DNA from 2 places in the Pantoea sp. XAF26B01_ASV70 genome. Region 1 is predicted to be linked to the other one. Evidence: predicted binding sites of a transcription regulator. Region 1 holds the regulator's gene; the other holds the start of a gene.

Region 1 (7,716 bases):
CCATTAGCGCTGGAGCGCAGGTTATTTTGATCGCCAGGACGAGGAAGCACTGTGCCGTTAGCCACACCGCGCAGATAGTCGATATCGCTCTGGACCACATTGGCACGCACGTGCGCTGAGCCATAGGCTTTGGTGATAAAGGCGAAAGGCAGCGTCTCGTCAGGGATAGTGACGGCCAGGGCAACCCCGGCGTTACCGTCCGCTTTGTTGCCGCGTAAATCATTTAGCTGGTTGGCGACATCGCCTGAGGCGGCGCGCACTTCAGGATAGCCACGCAGATAATCAGCGAAGGTTAAATTACTGAGCACGTCACGGTAGCGATCCACGGTGTCCGTAATATCATCCACTTTATCTATCAGCTTATCTTTGTCAGTCACCTGAATGCCCGCTGAGGGAAAAATAATGCTGACGCTATCGTCGGGTTTGGCGCGTGTCATTAATGCCGGGTTCGCCAGCACTGCGGAGCCATAAAGAGAAGATGCTACGCCGGTGCCGCCCATGGCGTCATTACGTGCATCATACCAGGTCCCTGCCGCCATGGCGGAAGAAGAAAGGAAAAGCGCGGTCGTTGCAGCCGTGTAGATCAGCGCTGAACGTTGAGCGGATTTTTTCACCATTTGCCTGCCATCACCTGAGAAATTGCCATTGAAACATTCAATGACTGAATAGTTTGTTAGCCCTATTGTGAACCCTGGCTAACGCGTTATTGCTGTGAATTCAAAGGAAACAGTGTCTTAATTCAAAGGATTGGACGTTTTCCAATCAAAAAACCGTTGTAATTGTTCAAACTGCATTGGGATATTTCAAATAATGCCAGACTTTTCTTAAGTCTTTCTGAACATTACTTCTTAACTCAGTGAGATGCAAAGCAAAATGCCAACAAATTCCGCTTCAGGTGGATTCAGAATGGATCTGATTTGTCGTCAGATTTGAGATAGAAGACGGCTTAAATTCTGAATATGCTGCTTTATCAGGCAAATGATGCTGTTTTTTCAGACGAAAACCAACCTCAGCGCCGCGAAACTATGTGTGATAAAATAACATCACTTATCCAGCGGAGAATTTTCATGACAAACATGACGTCGCAGCAAATTTTGATTCAGGCCGAAAAGATGTGCCTGCAGCGCGGTGTGCGTCTGACTTCGCAGCGTGCTGAAGTGTTGCGCCTGATGGCCGAGCAGCCTGGCTCGATCAGCGCCTACGATCTGCTGGATCAACTCCGGGTCAGCGAGCCACAGGCCAAGCCACCCACGGTTTACCGGGCGCTCGATTTCCTGCTGGAGCAGGGTTTCATTCATCGGGTGGAATCCAACAACAGCTACGTCATGTGTCACCATTTTGAGGCACCAGCACATACATCGGTGATGCTGGTCTGTGACCGCTGTGCCGCCGTTACAGAGAAGCAGGCGCAGGGCGTAGAGAAGATTATTGCTGGTCTGGCAGGTGAAGCGCAGTTTGCATTACGCCATAGCGTGATTGAAGCGCATGGTTTATGTGAAAATTGTGCTGCGGTTGAAGCCTGTACGCACCATGAAAGCTGCGAGCATGACCATCAGGATGAGGGTAAAAAGCGGGGGAAACGCGGGTAATCGGCACATCCTTGTGCGGTTCCGGTGAGGGCCCACCGGAACACATTCAGCTGATTATCAAGCTATTGTCTGATTACCAGCGGTGATCTTTGTTCTGACCTTCCCAGTCGCTTACTTCGCGCTCGGCTTCATCTTTGGTAGAGCCGTAACGCTCCTGGATTTTACCGACCAGCTGATCGCGTTTACCTTCGATAACCTGCATATCATCGTCGGTCAGCTTGCCCCATTTCTCTTTCATTTTGCCTTTGAACTGCTTCCAGTTGCCGCTTGCTTCGTCTTTATTCATGGCAGACCTCCAATCCTCGGGTTTTAATGATTATCTTGCTACTTAACAAAATAACGATACAAAGCGCTGGTTAACTGCGCTGCATAGAGTTAATTGTAGTAGCCAATTTCTTAACCGTGGAATAATACAGAATAATCCGTATCGGCTTGCGTGCAGCCACGGCTGACTCAGGCATCAAACCAGCTGTTCTGACGCCAGTGCTTACGCCAGATGAGCCACAGCGACAGGCCTCGCAGCGCCAGGAAAACCGTGACTGCCAGCCAAAGACCATGGTTACCCAGCACCGGTACGCTAAGCAGCGTCAGAAAATAGCCGGCTGCGGCAACTACCATGCTGTTACGCATCTCGCGCCCGCGCGTCGCCCCGATGAACATGCCATCCAGCAGATAACACCAGACACCGATCAGCGGCATAATCATCTGCCAGACCAGATAGCGGTCCGCTGTCTGCTGGAGTGACTGAAGAGAGGTCAGCAGGGTAACGATTTGCGGGCCAAAAATGGCATAGATCAGCGAGAAGAACAGCGCCACCACCACCGCCTGCCGACAGGCAGAGTGCCAGACGCGCAGGAGTTTGCTGCCATCTTTTGCACCATGCGCCTCACCCGCAAAAGCTTCAACCGCATAGGCAAAGCCATCCAGCGCGTAAGCCGTAAAAGTGATGAACATCAGTAATACTGCGTTAACCGCCACCACATCCGGACCCAGCCGGGCACCCAGTACGGTCAGCGAGGCGAAACAGAGCTGCAGCATCAGAGAGCGCAGCATGATATCCCGGTTCAGTCGCAGCAGCCGGCCGCTGTCACCGCGCCAGCTCTGCTTCAGCAGGCTAAGCGTAATTCCGCGCAGTTTTAACACCCGCCAGACCATGATGCTGCCGACACCCAGCGTAATGTATTCCGCCAGCGCCGTGGCGGTTGCCGCCCCCGCGACACCCCAGTGCAGCCCCATCACCAGCCAGAGATCGAGCACGATGTTAACCAGGTTGCCCACCACCAGCAGGATCACCGGCGCGCGTGCATACTGCACGCCCAGCAGCCAGCCCAGAATGACCAGGTTTGCCAGCGTGGCAGGCGCACTGAGCCAGCGAATCTGAATAAACAGTGCCGCCTGTTCGAGTACATCGGGATTGCCGCCAACCAGATGGGTCGACAGCTGAATAATCGGATAACGCAAAGCGATGAACAGTACGCCCGCCAGCAGCGCAATGATCAGCGGCTGAGTCAGCGCGCGTGCCAGCGCCATTTTATCGCCCGCGCCAAATGCCTGCGCCGTAAGGCCAGTGGTACTCATTCGAAGGAAAAGCAGCAGCATAAAGAGGAAGCTGGTCACTGTAGTCCCGACCGCAACCCCGCCAAGATAGACAGGGCTGTCGAGATGACCAATTACTGCAGTATCGACCACTCCAAGTAAGGGAACGGTGATATTTGAAAGGATCATCGGCAGCGCAAGCCGCCAGAGATTTTTATCGGTTGCCGTAATAAAGCGCATTCGCCGTTCCGTGCTCAGTGTCGCTGCGCAAAAGAGGCAGCGACAAAATTAGGGCAGACAGAATAGCATCAGAGAAGGCGAATGCACGCTGGCAGAAGAATCAGAGCCACTCACCGTTGCGCACCACGCCAACAGCCAGACCTTCTATGGTCAGTGACTGCGCACGGGTATCGACAACAATCGGGTCAAAATCGCTGTTTTCCGGCAGCAGATGCACGATAGCACCCTGCTTTTTCCAGCGCTTAACGGTGACTTCATCATCAATGCGGGCAACCACAACCTGGCCGTTACGCACATCCTGGGTTTTATGCACCGCGAGCAGGTCGCCATCCATAATCCCGATATCTTTCATCGACATTCCGCTGACGCGCAGCAGGAAGTCAGCAGACGGCTTAAACAGGCCCGGATCGACCTTGTAGTGGGTTTCGATATGTTCCTGCGCCATGATCGGCTCACCGGCAGCAACCCGGCCAATCAGCGGTAGCCCTTCTGAGGCTTCTTCTTCCATTAACAGTCGAATGCCGCGCGATGCACCGGAAACGATCTCGATGACGCCTTTGCGCGCCAGCGCTTTCAGATGCTCTTCTGCCGCGTTCGGCGAACGGAAGCCCAGCTGCGCGGCGATCTCGGCACGCGTAGGCGGCATGCCCGTTGAAGAAATATGGTCGCGAATCAGGTCATAGACCTGCTGCTGCCTGCTGGTTAATGCTTTCATCCCGCCCCCTGGTTGTTTATACAGTCGCTGTGAGTATATACAGGTATTGGTGAAATGGAAACCGATTGTCAGGGAAAACGCGCCCTCAGACGCGTTATGGAAGGCTTATCGCAAATGTGTCCAGAGCAGCGCGATCCAGACGAAGAGTGCCAGTAAGATGCTGATCAGCACCGCCGCCGAGCCCATGTCTTTTGCCCGGCCCGCCAGCGGATGATGCTCCTGACCGATGCGGTCGACCACTGCTTCAATGGCGCTATTGAGGATTTCAACAATGACCACCAGCACCACCGCCCCAATCATGAGGATGCGGGAGACCACATCGACATCCAGCCAGCACGCAATAACAATAGCGGCCAGCGCAGCCAGCGCTTCCTGCCGAAACGCCGCTTCATGTTGCCAGGCGGCACGCAGTCCCTGCCATGAGTAACCTGCAGCTTTTACTATTCTGATAAGTCCGGTGGCATTATTTGCCATGATGTGGGAACCCTTTCATCGGATTGACGTCAATGTCTGGGCTGCGTGCAATTGGCACCACCACAGATCTTCGCTGCGCTTTCTGGTATGCTTGCGGCGCTTTGCTAACAAGAGGCTTCATGTTGTCTATGTCAGGTTGGCGTAAACTCTATTACAAACTGCTTAATTTACCACTGTCGTTTTTGGTAAAAAGTAAGGCCATTCCGGCCGATCCCGTGTCTGAACATGGTCTGGATCCGACCCGACCTATTATGTATGTTTTGCCTTACGATTCGAAGGCCGACTTACTGACTTTACGCGCACAGTGTCTGCGGCATCATCTGCCCGACCCGCTCACTCCGCTGGAGATTGATGGTTCTCTGCTGCCGCGCCACGTCTTTATCCACAATGGCCCTCGCGTCTTCCCCTATTTTGTGCCCAGCGTTGAATCCGTGAAAATTTTTCACGATTACCTGGACCTGCATCGCAATAACCCTAAGCTGGATATTCAGATGCTGCCGGTCACGGTGATGTTTGGCCGCGCACCAGGACGTGAAGTCCAGGGCGAAGCAACGCCACACCTGCGGGTGCTGAACGGGGTGCAGAAGTTTTTTGCGGTGATCTGGCACGGGCGCGACAGTTTTGTCCGCTTCTCGCCGACGGTGTCGCTGCGCCGCATGGCAACTGAACACGGTACGGATCAGTCGATCGCCCAGAAGCTGGCTCGTGTGGCGCGCATTCATTTTGCCCGCCAGCGGCTGGCGGCGATTGGCCCGCGCTTGCCGGCGCGTCAGGATCTGTTTACTCGTCTGCTGCAATCCAAAGCGATTGAAAAAGCAGTAGAAGATGAAGCTCGCAGCAAAAAAATCTCCCATGAGAAAGCGCAGCAGAACGCCGTCGAAATGATGGAGGAGATTGCGGCAAACTTCTCCTATGAAGCCATCCGCGTAACTGACCGCGTGATGGGCTGGCTCTGGAGTCGGCTCTATCAGGGCATCAACGTCAATGGCGGCGAAAAAGTCCGCCAGCTGGCGCAGGATGGCCACGAGATTGTCTATGTGCCGTGCCATCGCAGCCACATGGATTATCTGCTGCTCTCCTATGTGCTCTATCATCAGGGACTGGTGCCGCCGCACATCGCAGCCGGGATCAATCTCAACTTCTGGCCAGCCGGCCCGATTTTCCGTCGCCTGGGCGCTTTCTTTATTCGTCGTACCTTTAAAGGCAACAAGCTCTACGCCACGGTATTCCGCGAATATCTCGGCGAGCTATTCACCCGCGGCTATTCGGTTGAGTACTTTGTCGAAGGTGGCCGTTCACGAACCGGTCGCCTGCTGGACCCTAAAACCGGCACCTTAGCCATGACGCTGCAGGCGATGCTGCGCGGCGGAAATCGCCCCATCACGCTGGTGCCGATTTACATCGGCTATGAGCACGTGATGGAAGTGGGCACTTACGCTAAAGAACTGCGCGGCGCGGCGAAAGAGAAAGAGGGCTTCATGCAGATGGTGCGCGGCTTACGCAAGCTGCGCAATCTCGGTCAGGGTTACGTGAACTTTGGCGAACCCCTGCCGCTGGTCAACTATCTCAATAAGCGGGTGCCGGAATGGCGCGATGCCATCGATCCGATTGAGCCGCAGCGTCCCAGCTGGTTAACCCCAACCGTCAACGATATTGCTGCCAGCCTGATGGTGCGTATCAATGAAGCGGGCGCGGCTAACGCCATGAACCTCTGTGTCACCGCCCTGCTGGCGTCACGTCAGCGCTCACTAACCCGTGAACAGCTGATTGAACAACTGGAGTGCTATACCCAGTTGCTGCGCAACGTGCCTTACTCGCCAAATGCGACCGTACCCGATCTCTCAGCGGAAGCGCTGCTGGATCACGCCATGGGTATGAATAAGTTTGAGAGTGAAAAGGACAGCATTGGCGACATCATCATTCTGCCGCGAGAGCAGGCGGTGCTGATGACCTACTATCGCAACAATATTCATCATATGCTGGTGATGCCGTCGCTGATTGCCGCCATTGTTCAGCAGCATCAGACGCTGAGCGAAGCAGAACTGCTGCGTCAGGTGAGCCTGATCTACCCGATGCTGAAGAGTGAGCTGTTCCTGCGCTGGCAGACTGATGAGCTGCCGCAACTGCTGACCGAACTGAGTCAGGAGCTGGCGCGTCAGGGCCTGATTACGCTCGAAGCTGGCGAATTGCGCTTTTCCTCAGCGCGCTATCGCACGCTGCAACTGCTGGCCGCCGGTGTGCGTGAAACACTGCAGCGCTATGCTATTACGTTCTCCATTCTCAGCGCCAAGCCGACGATTAACCGCGGTACGCTGGAGAAAGAGAGCCGGACGCTGGCACAGCGTCTGTCGGTGCTGCACGGTATCAATGCCCCGGAATTCTTCGACAAAGCGGTCTTTACCTCACTGGTCCTGACCCTGCGCGATGAAGGGTATATCAGCGACAGCGGTGATGCCGATGTTGCGCAGACCCTGGCGACCTGGCATATGCTGGCAGACCTGGTCACCAGCGATGTCCGTATGACGATTGAAACCGCTGTGGCGCACGACTGACCCCAGCGCGCATAGTAAAAAGGCGACCTCATGAGGTCGCCTTTTTTGTGCCTGAATCCTCTGTCAGAACAGCTGGCTGAACGGCGGGGTGTTCATCAGCACACCGAGGAACAGCACCATTCCGACATAGTTGTTATTGAGAAAAGCCTGGAAACAGGGTTGCCGCTCGCGTCCGGCGATCAGCTTCTGTTGATAAACAAACAGCGCGGCGGCCAGTAATAGCGTCCAGTAGAAGGCGCTGTTCAGATGCAGCATGAGGCCAACCAGCGCCATCAGCAGCAGCGTCGCCAGTTGCAGCAGACCAATGATTAGCTTGTCGAAACGGCCAAAGAGAATCGCGGTCGACTTCACGCCAATCTTCAGGTCATCATCCCGATCCACCATCGCATACTGAGTGTCATAGGCGACCGTCCAGCAGATGTTGGCGATAAATACCAGCCAGCAGACCAGAGGTAAGGACTCACTAACTGCGGACCATGCCATGGGAATGGCCCAGCCAAAGGCAGCACCCAGCACTACCTGCGGCAGGTGGGTATAACGCTTCATAAAGGGATAGACCCAGGCCAGCGCCAGCCCCACCACTGAGAGCATAATCGTCATCATGTTCATG
Region 2 (7,716 bases), 580 kb from region 1:
GCTGACAACAGCCTGACGCATGGCCCGCTGGAAGTGCTGCTGACCATGACTGAAGAGACCGGTATGGATGGCGCATTCGGTCTGCAACCCAACTGGCTGCAGGCAGAAATCCTGATCAACACCGACTCCGAAGAAGAAGGTGAGATCTACATGGGCTGCGCGGGCGGTATCGACTTCGTCACCACCCTGCCACTGACCCGTGAAGCGGTGCCTGCTGAATTCCAGACCCTGAAGCTGACGCTGAAAGGCCTGCGTGGCGGTCACTCCGGTGCCGATATTCATATGGGCCTCGGCAATGCCAACAAACTACTGGCGCGCTTCCTGGCGGCACACGCTGCTGAACTGGATCTGCGTCTGCTGGCCTTCAGCGGCGGTACGCTGCGCAACGCGATCCCGCGTGAAGCCTTCGCTACCGTGGCGGTCGAGAGCCACAAAGCGGATGCGCTGAAATCAGCGGCGGCGCACTTCCTGAGCGCCATCAAAAATGAGCACGGCATCAAAGAGCCGAACATCGCACTGGTCACTGAGCCGCTGGCGCATCAGGGTAATGCTCTGAACGCTGACAGCCGCGATCGCTTCCTGAACCTGCTCAACAGCATGCCAAACGGTGTGATCCGCAACTCCGACGTGGCGAAAGGCGTGGTAGAAACCTCACTGAATATCGGTGTGGTGACCATGGAAGCCGATCATGCAGAGATCAACTGCCTGATCCGTTCGCTGATCGACACCGGCCGCGATTATGTGGTGCAGATGCTGACCTCACTGGGCCAGCTGGCCGGTGCACAGACCAAAGCGAAAGGCGGCTACCCAGGCTGGCAGCCTGATGCGGACTCCGCCATTATGGCGCTGACCCGTCAGACCTATATCGCGCTGTTTGATAAGACCCCGAACATTCAGGTGATCCACGCCGGTCTGGAGTGTGGTCTGTTCAAAAAACCGTATCCGGAGATGGATATGGTATCGATTGGGCCGACCATCACCGGGCCGCACTCGCCGGATGAGCAGGTTCACATCGAAAGCGTTGGCCTTTACTGGAAACTGCTGACCACCCTGCTGAATGTGGTGCCAGAAAAGTAATTCTGTCACAAAAAAAGTAAACCAGGCTCCGGCCTGGTTTTTTTATGCCTGTGACTTTCCCCCAGCATAATTCGCTGCCTTTTCCGCCCTTTACCCCGCTATTCCGCCGCTTTCCCGCGCTTCGCTGGTTGTAGCCGCCATTATGTCCAGATGTCTGGATGGCTAATAAGATTTCGTGCTAGCTTATGCGCTTTCGGCTGTTGCCGCGCCTGAAGGTTCAGGAAAAAATGCGGCCAGTGATTCTTCAGGAGAGTAATGACATGCCAGGGTTAAACTGCCTTGAGATGCGTAACATCTCCATCGCTTTTGGCGGGTTTGCCGCGCTATCGTCGGTGGATTTCCGCAGTGACGGCCATTCAGTACATGCACTGACCGGCGCTAACGGCGCGGGCAAGTCAACGCTGATGGCGATCCTTTCCGGTGCGCACAGCCACTACAGCGGCGAGATCCTGCTGGATGGTGAGCCGGTCTCCATCCGTACGCCGCGTGATGCGAAACGGCTGGGTATTCATCTGGTTCAGCAGGAAGTGGACGTGGCGCTGGTGCCGCAGCTCAGCGTCGCAGAAAACATTCTGCTGGATCGGCTGGCAGAGCCTGGCCACCGCTATCGCTGGGGCGAGGTTCGGCGTCAGGCGCGGGCGCTGCTGGCTCAGCTCGACGTGGCGCTGGACGTCAACCGGCTGGTGGAGCGCTGTACCCTGGCTGAAAAGCAGCAAATTCTGCTGGCGCGCGCGCTGTCACACCACTGCCGCTTTCTGATTCTGGATGAACCCACCGCCCCGCTGGATCAGCATGAAAGTGAGCGGCTGTTTGCTGTGGTGCGTCGCCTGCAGGCCAGCGGCATCGGCGTGGTGTTTATCTCTCACCGCATCCATGAACTGAAAGCAATCTGTGACCAGCTGACGGTGCTGCGTGATGGCCGGTTGATCGAAACCGGCCCGATGGCGGCACTGAGCGGTGAGCAGATCGTGGAGAAGATGCTGGGGCATCAGCTCACCGATATCTTCCCGGCCCGTCGTGCGCAGCAGACTCAGCCGCTGCTGCTGGCGATTGACGGTCTTCATGATGAGCAACTGCTGCAGGATATCTCGCTACGATTGCACAAAGGGGAAATTCTGGGCATTGCAGGCCTGGCCGGTGCCGGTAAAACCGAACTCTGTAAGGCGCTGTTTGGTGCCAGCAAAAGCCGCGTCAGTCGCGGTGAACTGCATGGCCAGCCGTGGCAGCCCCGTTCGCCGCATGACTCCGTCAGTCGCCGCATGGCGCTGGTGCCGGAGGAGCGGCGCAAAGAGGGGATCTTTATTGATGAGTCGGTGGCAATGAACCTCAGCGTCAGCGCAGACGACAGCTTTTCGCGCTGGAGCCTGTTTGGTCATCGCCAGGCATGGCGCTGGGCGGAGCAGGTTATCCAGCAGTTGCAGGTGCGCACCACCGGTCCGGCACAGACGCTGCGCCGTCTCTCCGGCGGCAATCAGCAGAAAGTGGCGATAGGCAAATGGCTGCGCAACAACGCCGACGTGCTGATTTTCGATGAGCCGACGAAAGGCGTCGATATCAAAGCCAAAACCGAACTCTTCACCCTGATCGATAACCTGGCGCGCGAGGGGAAAGGCATCATTTACGCGTCGGGAGAGTTTTCTGAACTGGTCGGTTTATGCGACCGGATTTGCGTGCTCTGGGATGGACGCATTGTGGCCGAACTGGCTGCACGCGACGTCACCGAAGAGACGCTTTTGCTCTATTCCACCGGAGGAACCCCTGCGTGAGCAGCAAAGAAACCAGCCTGAATCTGACAGCCTCGCCGTGGCGTCACCAGTTGTTCGACTTTCTCTATAAATGGGGCATGTTGCTCACGGTGGTGATCCTGATCGCCGCCTTTGGTCTCGCCTCCGACAGCTTCCTTGAACCCAACAACATCATCAATATTCTGCGCTCAATTGCCATTGTCACGGTGATTGCTATCGGCGTCTCGATCTCGCTGACCGTTGGCGGCTTTGATCTGTCGGTCGGATCGACCGCCTCGCTGGCCAATGCACTGGTGATTTCACTGTTTGTCTGGTACGGCTTCGGCACTACCACCGCCATTCTGCTCACCCTGGCGCTCTGCACCCTGGTCGGGCTGTTTAACGCCTTTCTGATTGTGATCCTGCGCATCCCCGACATGCTGGCAACGCTGGCGACACTGTTCGTGATTCAGGGTGTGGCGATGACCTACAGCTTTGGCGGATCGATCACCGAGAACATGGTGCTGCCGAGCGGTGATATGGCGGAAGGCACCATTCCGGCGGCGTTTGGCCTGCTCGGCCAGGTGCCCACCATCGTCATCATCATGCTGGTCGTCACCGTCGCCGCGCAGCTGGCGCTCTCCCTGACTAAACATGGTCGCCGGATGTATGCGCTGGGCGGCAATCCGGAAGCGGCGCGCCTCTCCGGCATCCGCACCACCCGCTATCGGGTGCTGGCTTATATGATCGCCTCACTGCTGGCCGGCCTGGGCGGCATTCTGCTCGCCTCGCGTATCGGCTCCTCGCAGGTGAACGCCGGTAGCGGCTACCTGATGGACGCGGTCGCGGCGGCGTGGATCGGCTTCTCACTGGCGGGTTCCGGCAAGCCGAATGCGCTGGGCACGCTGGTCGGCGCGGTGATCCTCGGCGTGCTGCAGAACGGTCTGGTGATGCTCTCTGTTCCCTACTACGCCATGGACATTATTAAAGGGCTGGTGCTGGCTTTAGCACTGGCGATCACCTATATCCAGCGCCGCTGAGGCGCGTTTACCGGAGTTGATAACAATGCAAAAAATAACACTCTCGCTGCTGGCCCTGAGCCTGCTGAACGCCAGCGCCGCCTTCGCGGATACCGTCACGCCGGTGCCAGCGGCTATCGCCAGTCATGATGGCCCGATCCGTATTGCGGTGATCCGCAATCTCGGCTCCGATGACAACACCACCCAGTTTGTTGCCGGTGCCATTCAGCAGGGTCGCCAGCTTGGCTTCAAGGTCAGCACCTTCCTCAGCAATGGCGACGATGCGCGCTTCCAGGATTTCGTGAATCAGGCGATCAGCCAGAAATATGACGGCATCGTGCTGTCGCACGGTAAAGCGCCCTACGCCAGCGGACTGGTGAAGCGCATTGCCGATGCAGGCATTAAGCTGTCGGTGTTTGATACGCCGGTGGATAGCCCGATCCCGGGCGTCACCGTCACCGCGCAGGATGACGCTTCACTGGCGCAGCTGTCGCTGGGCCAGCTCATCCATGATTTCAACGGCAAGGCGAACATCGTCAAGCTATGGGTTGCCGGTTTCCCGCCGATGGAACGTCGTCAGGTGGTGTATGAAAAACTGCTGAAAGAGAATCCGGGCATTCATCAGCTTGAGTCGATTGGTGCGGTTTCAACTGACGTTCAGGGCGACACCGCCAATAAAATTGGCGCGATTCTGGCGAAATACCCGAAAGGCAAAATCGACGCCATCTGGGGCGCCTGGGATGCCTTCAGCCAGGGCGCTTACAAAGCGCTGCAGGAGAATGGCCGTACCGAGATCAAGCTCTATAGCATTGATGTCTCGAACCAGGATTTGCAGCTGATGCGCGAGAAAAACAGCCCGTGGGTGCAGACGGTAGCGGTGGATCCTAAAACTATTGGCGCGGTGAATATGCGTCTGGTGGCGAAGAAAATTGCCGGTGAAGAGACGCCAGCGACTTATCAGTTTAAAGCGGCATCAATCTCTCAGCAGCAGCTTAACAGCCAGCCTGGCGCGGTGAACGTCGCGTCACTGAACAAGATCATTCCGGGCTGGGGCAGCAATGAGGATTTCGTTGCCCCGTGGTTTGCGACCCTGGCGGCGAAATATAAGAAGTAATCGGATGTCAGCCTTGCCGGTCGGTGAGGCTGACGGTTACAGACCCAGCAGCAGCTGACGCTCCAGCTGGGGATCCACCATAGTCACATGTAATCCCACCAGCCGCACGCCGCGCCCGGCACGACGCTCATCCCAGGTTTTACGGGCGATGGCAATCATGTCCTCTTTATTCAGCACCGGCCAGATATGCTCCTGGGTCGTCTGCTGAAAATCACTGAACTTCAGTTTGACGCCCTGACGCGCCACCTGCTTGTCAGGTCGGATCTGCGTCAGCCGGCGATCCAGTTCGGCGTAGAGAAAATCGATAATTTCCAGGCAGGCATCCCAGTCGCTGATATCTTCCGCCAGCGTCCGTTCAACCCCCAGCGATTTACGCTCGCGCTCAACGATCACGCTGCGGTCATCAATGCCATTACTGCGCTCCCACAGCACCCGGCCAAACTTGCCAAAGCGCTTTAACAGCAGCGCTAAGTCCGCCTTCTGCACGTCGCCACAGGTTACCAGCCCCATCTCTTCCAGCTTTTTGGCCGAGACCTTGCCGACGCCAGGGATCTTCGCCAGCGGCAGAGTCAGCAGAAAACCGGACATCTCCGGCGGGGTAATCACGAACTGGCCGTCCGGCTTATTCAGGTCAGAGGCGATCTTCGCCAGAAATTTAATCGGGGCGATGCCCGCTGAGGCGGTAAGCCCGGTTTCACGGTAGATGGTGGCACGGATCGCCTGCGCCATCAGTGTGGCAGAGCCGTGACAGTGGGGGCTGTCGGTGACATCCAGGTAAGCTTCATCAAGGGAGAGCGGTTCAATCAGCGGCGTATAGCGGGTAAAGATGTCGCGGATCTGCGCGGAGGCTTCTTTATAGGCGTCGAAGCGTCCTGGCAGCAGACGCAGATGCGGGCATAACTTGAGGGCCATGCCGGTTGGCATCGCGCTGCGCACGCCAAATTTGCGCGCCGGATAGTTGGCGGTGCTGATCACGCCGCGACGTTCGCGGCTGCCACCAATGGCGATCGGGATGTCGCGCAGCTGGGGATTATCACGCATCTCCACCGCGGCATAGAAGCAGTCCATATCGACATGAATGATTTTACGCATACCCCCTCCGGCACTGGATAAGTATACAGTTGGCAGGGGTAACTGCAATATTTGTCGCGCTGACGATTAAAGTTTACAAATTTCTGGTCGAATATCCTTCAGTAAATCGCGAATTTGGCTGACGCCGTCTTGCTAAAAAAACAGACAATGTTTAATGTTGCGCTGCGGTAGCGGACAGTTCCGATAATGCAAACAGAGACGCACATTTTGCGTCATGTTCTCTTCACCTCAAGGTACACACAGCATGGGCAAAATCGCACTCCTGTTTGCGATGATTTTACTGCCAGCCCTCAGCATGGCAATGACACCCGAACCCGTCTCAACGGCACCGGTCAGCAAAGAATTAAAGAAGCAGTTACTCGGCACCCCGGTCTATATCCAGATCTTCAAGGAAGAACGCACGCTCGAACTCTACGGCAAAATCGGTAACGAATACCGCCTGCTGGACACCTACCGCATCTGTAACTTTTCTGGCGGCCTTGGCCCGAAACGCCGTGAAGGCGATTTCAAAAGCCCGGAAGGTTTTTACAACGTGAAGCTGAATCAGCTGAAGCCGGATAGCCGGTTTTATCGCGCGATCAACATCGGCTTTCCGAATCAGTACGATCGTAATCAGGGCTACAGCGGCAATTACCTGATGATTCATGGCGACTGTAAGTCGATTGGCTGCTATGCCATGACTAACGCCTATATGGATGAGATTTTTACCTATGTGAATGCCGCACTGCGTAACGGCCAGCAGGATATCAGCATCAGCATCTATCCATTCCGCATGACCGACAGCAATATGCAGCGTCACCGCTACTCCACCTATGCCAGTTTCTGGCAGCAGCTGCAGCCGGGATACGCTTACTTTGCTAAATATCATCAGCCGCCGATGGTTAATGTCGCCAGCGGTAAATATGTGATGAACAGCAGCCCGGCACCGGTTTTAGCCAGTCCCGAAGCCGCTTCACGTTCATTCCTGGCGCTCTCCAAGGCAGAATAACGCCCATTCACCTGGCACAATCCGCTGCCAGGTTTCATTGGCCGTCAGTGGCTGCGTAGCAATCACCGTCACCACGTCATGCGGCGTGGTGTGCTGCTGAAAATCGACCTCCACATCCTGATCCAGTAACTGCGCCCGGCCAAAGGGTGCGCGGCGGGTGATCCAGTAAAGATTGGTGGAGCAAAAGGCCATCAGATAACGGCCGTCTGACAGCAGCATGTTAAACACGCCCTTCTGCCGCAACGTGCCGGCAAGCTCCCCGATAAAACGAAATACCGCAGGCCAGTTGCCTGGCGTGCGCGGATAGCGCGTCGCCAGCTGATGCAGGATCCAGCAGAACGCCTTCTCACTGTCCGTTTCGCCCACCGGCCGGAATGTGCCAGTCTCCAGCTGCCGATAGCCCCTGAGCTGCCCGTTGTGCGCATAGGTCCAGTTACGGCCCCACAATTCGCGGGTAAACGGGTGGGTATTTTCCAGCGACACCTGCCCGCGATTCGCCTGGCGGATGTGCGCCACCACCGAATGCGATTTGATCGGATACTCCTGCACCAGACGCGCGATCGGCGAGTTAAAGCTCGGCAGCGGATCTTTAAACGTACGACAACCTTTATCTTCGTAGAAGGTAATGCCCCAGCCATCTTTGTGAGGCCCGGTTCCACCGCCACGCTGAACCAGACCGGTAAAGCTGAAACAGATATCCGT

What was found. Region 1 encodes LexA, which represses DNA repair genes until DNA is damaged. Its sites were predicted from a motif close to TNCTGTATGTACATACAGNA; they were not measured.
Region 2: dinB (DNA polymerase IV) is a predicted target of LexA. The motif match lies at 6,038-6,057, and genes of this name have one in related genera.

Annotation. Positions count from the first base shown of each region.
Region 1 covers NZ_CM137251.1:3,895,446-3,903,161, forward strand. The annotation lists gene ACX8ZY_RS18425 (conjugal transfer protein TraF) at 1-617, opposite strand, end outside; gene zur (zinc uptake transcriptional repressor Zur) at 1,068-1,589, shown strand; gene ACX8ZY_RS18435 (CsbD family protein) at 1,663-1,875, opposite strand; gene dinF (MATE family efflux transporter DinF) at 2,043-3,365, opposite strand; gene lexA (transcriptional repressor LexA) at 3,466-4,080, opposite strand; gene ACX8ZY_RS18450 (diacylglycerol kinase) at 4,186-4,554, opposite strand; gene plsB (glycerol-3-phosphate 1-O-acyltransferase PlsB) at 4,683-7,106, shown strand; gene ubiA (4-hydroxybenzoate octaprenyltransferase) at 7,170-7,716, opposite strand, start outside.
Region 2 covers NZ_CM137251.1:3,316,286-3,324,001, forward strand. The annotation lists gene pepD (beta-Ala-His dipeptidase) at 1-1,077, shown strand, start outside; gene ACX8ZY_RS15725 (sugar ABC transporter ATP-binding protein) at 1,338-2,843, shown strand; gene ACX8ZY_RS15730 (ABC transporter permease) at 2,840-3,841, shown strand; gene ACX8ZY_RS15735 (sugar ABC transporter substrate-binding protein) at 3,867-4,934, shown strand; gene dinB (DNA polymerase IV) at 4,971-6,026, opposite strand; gene dpaA (peptidoglycan meso-diaminopimelic acid protein amidase) at 6,271-7,014, shown strand; gene ACX8ZY_RS15750 (class II glutamine amidotransferase) at 6,985-7,716, opposite strand, start outside.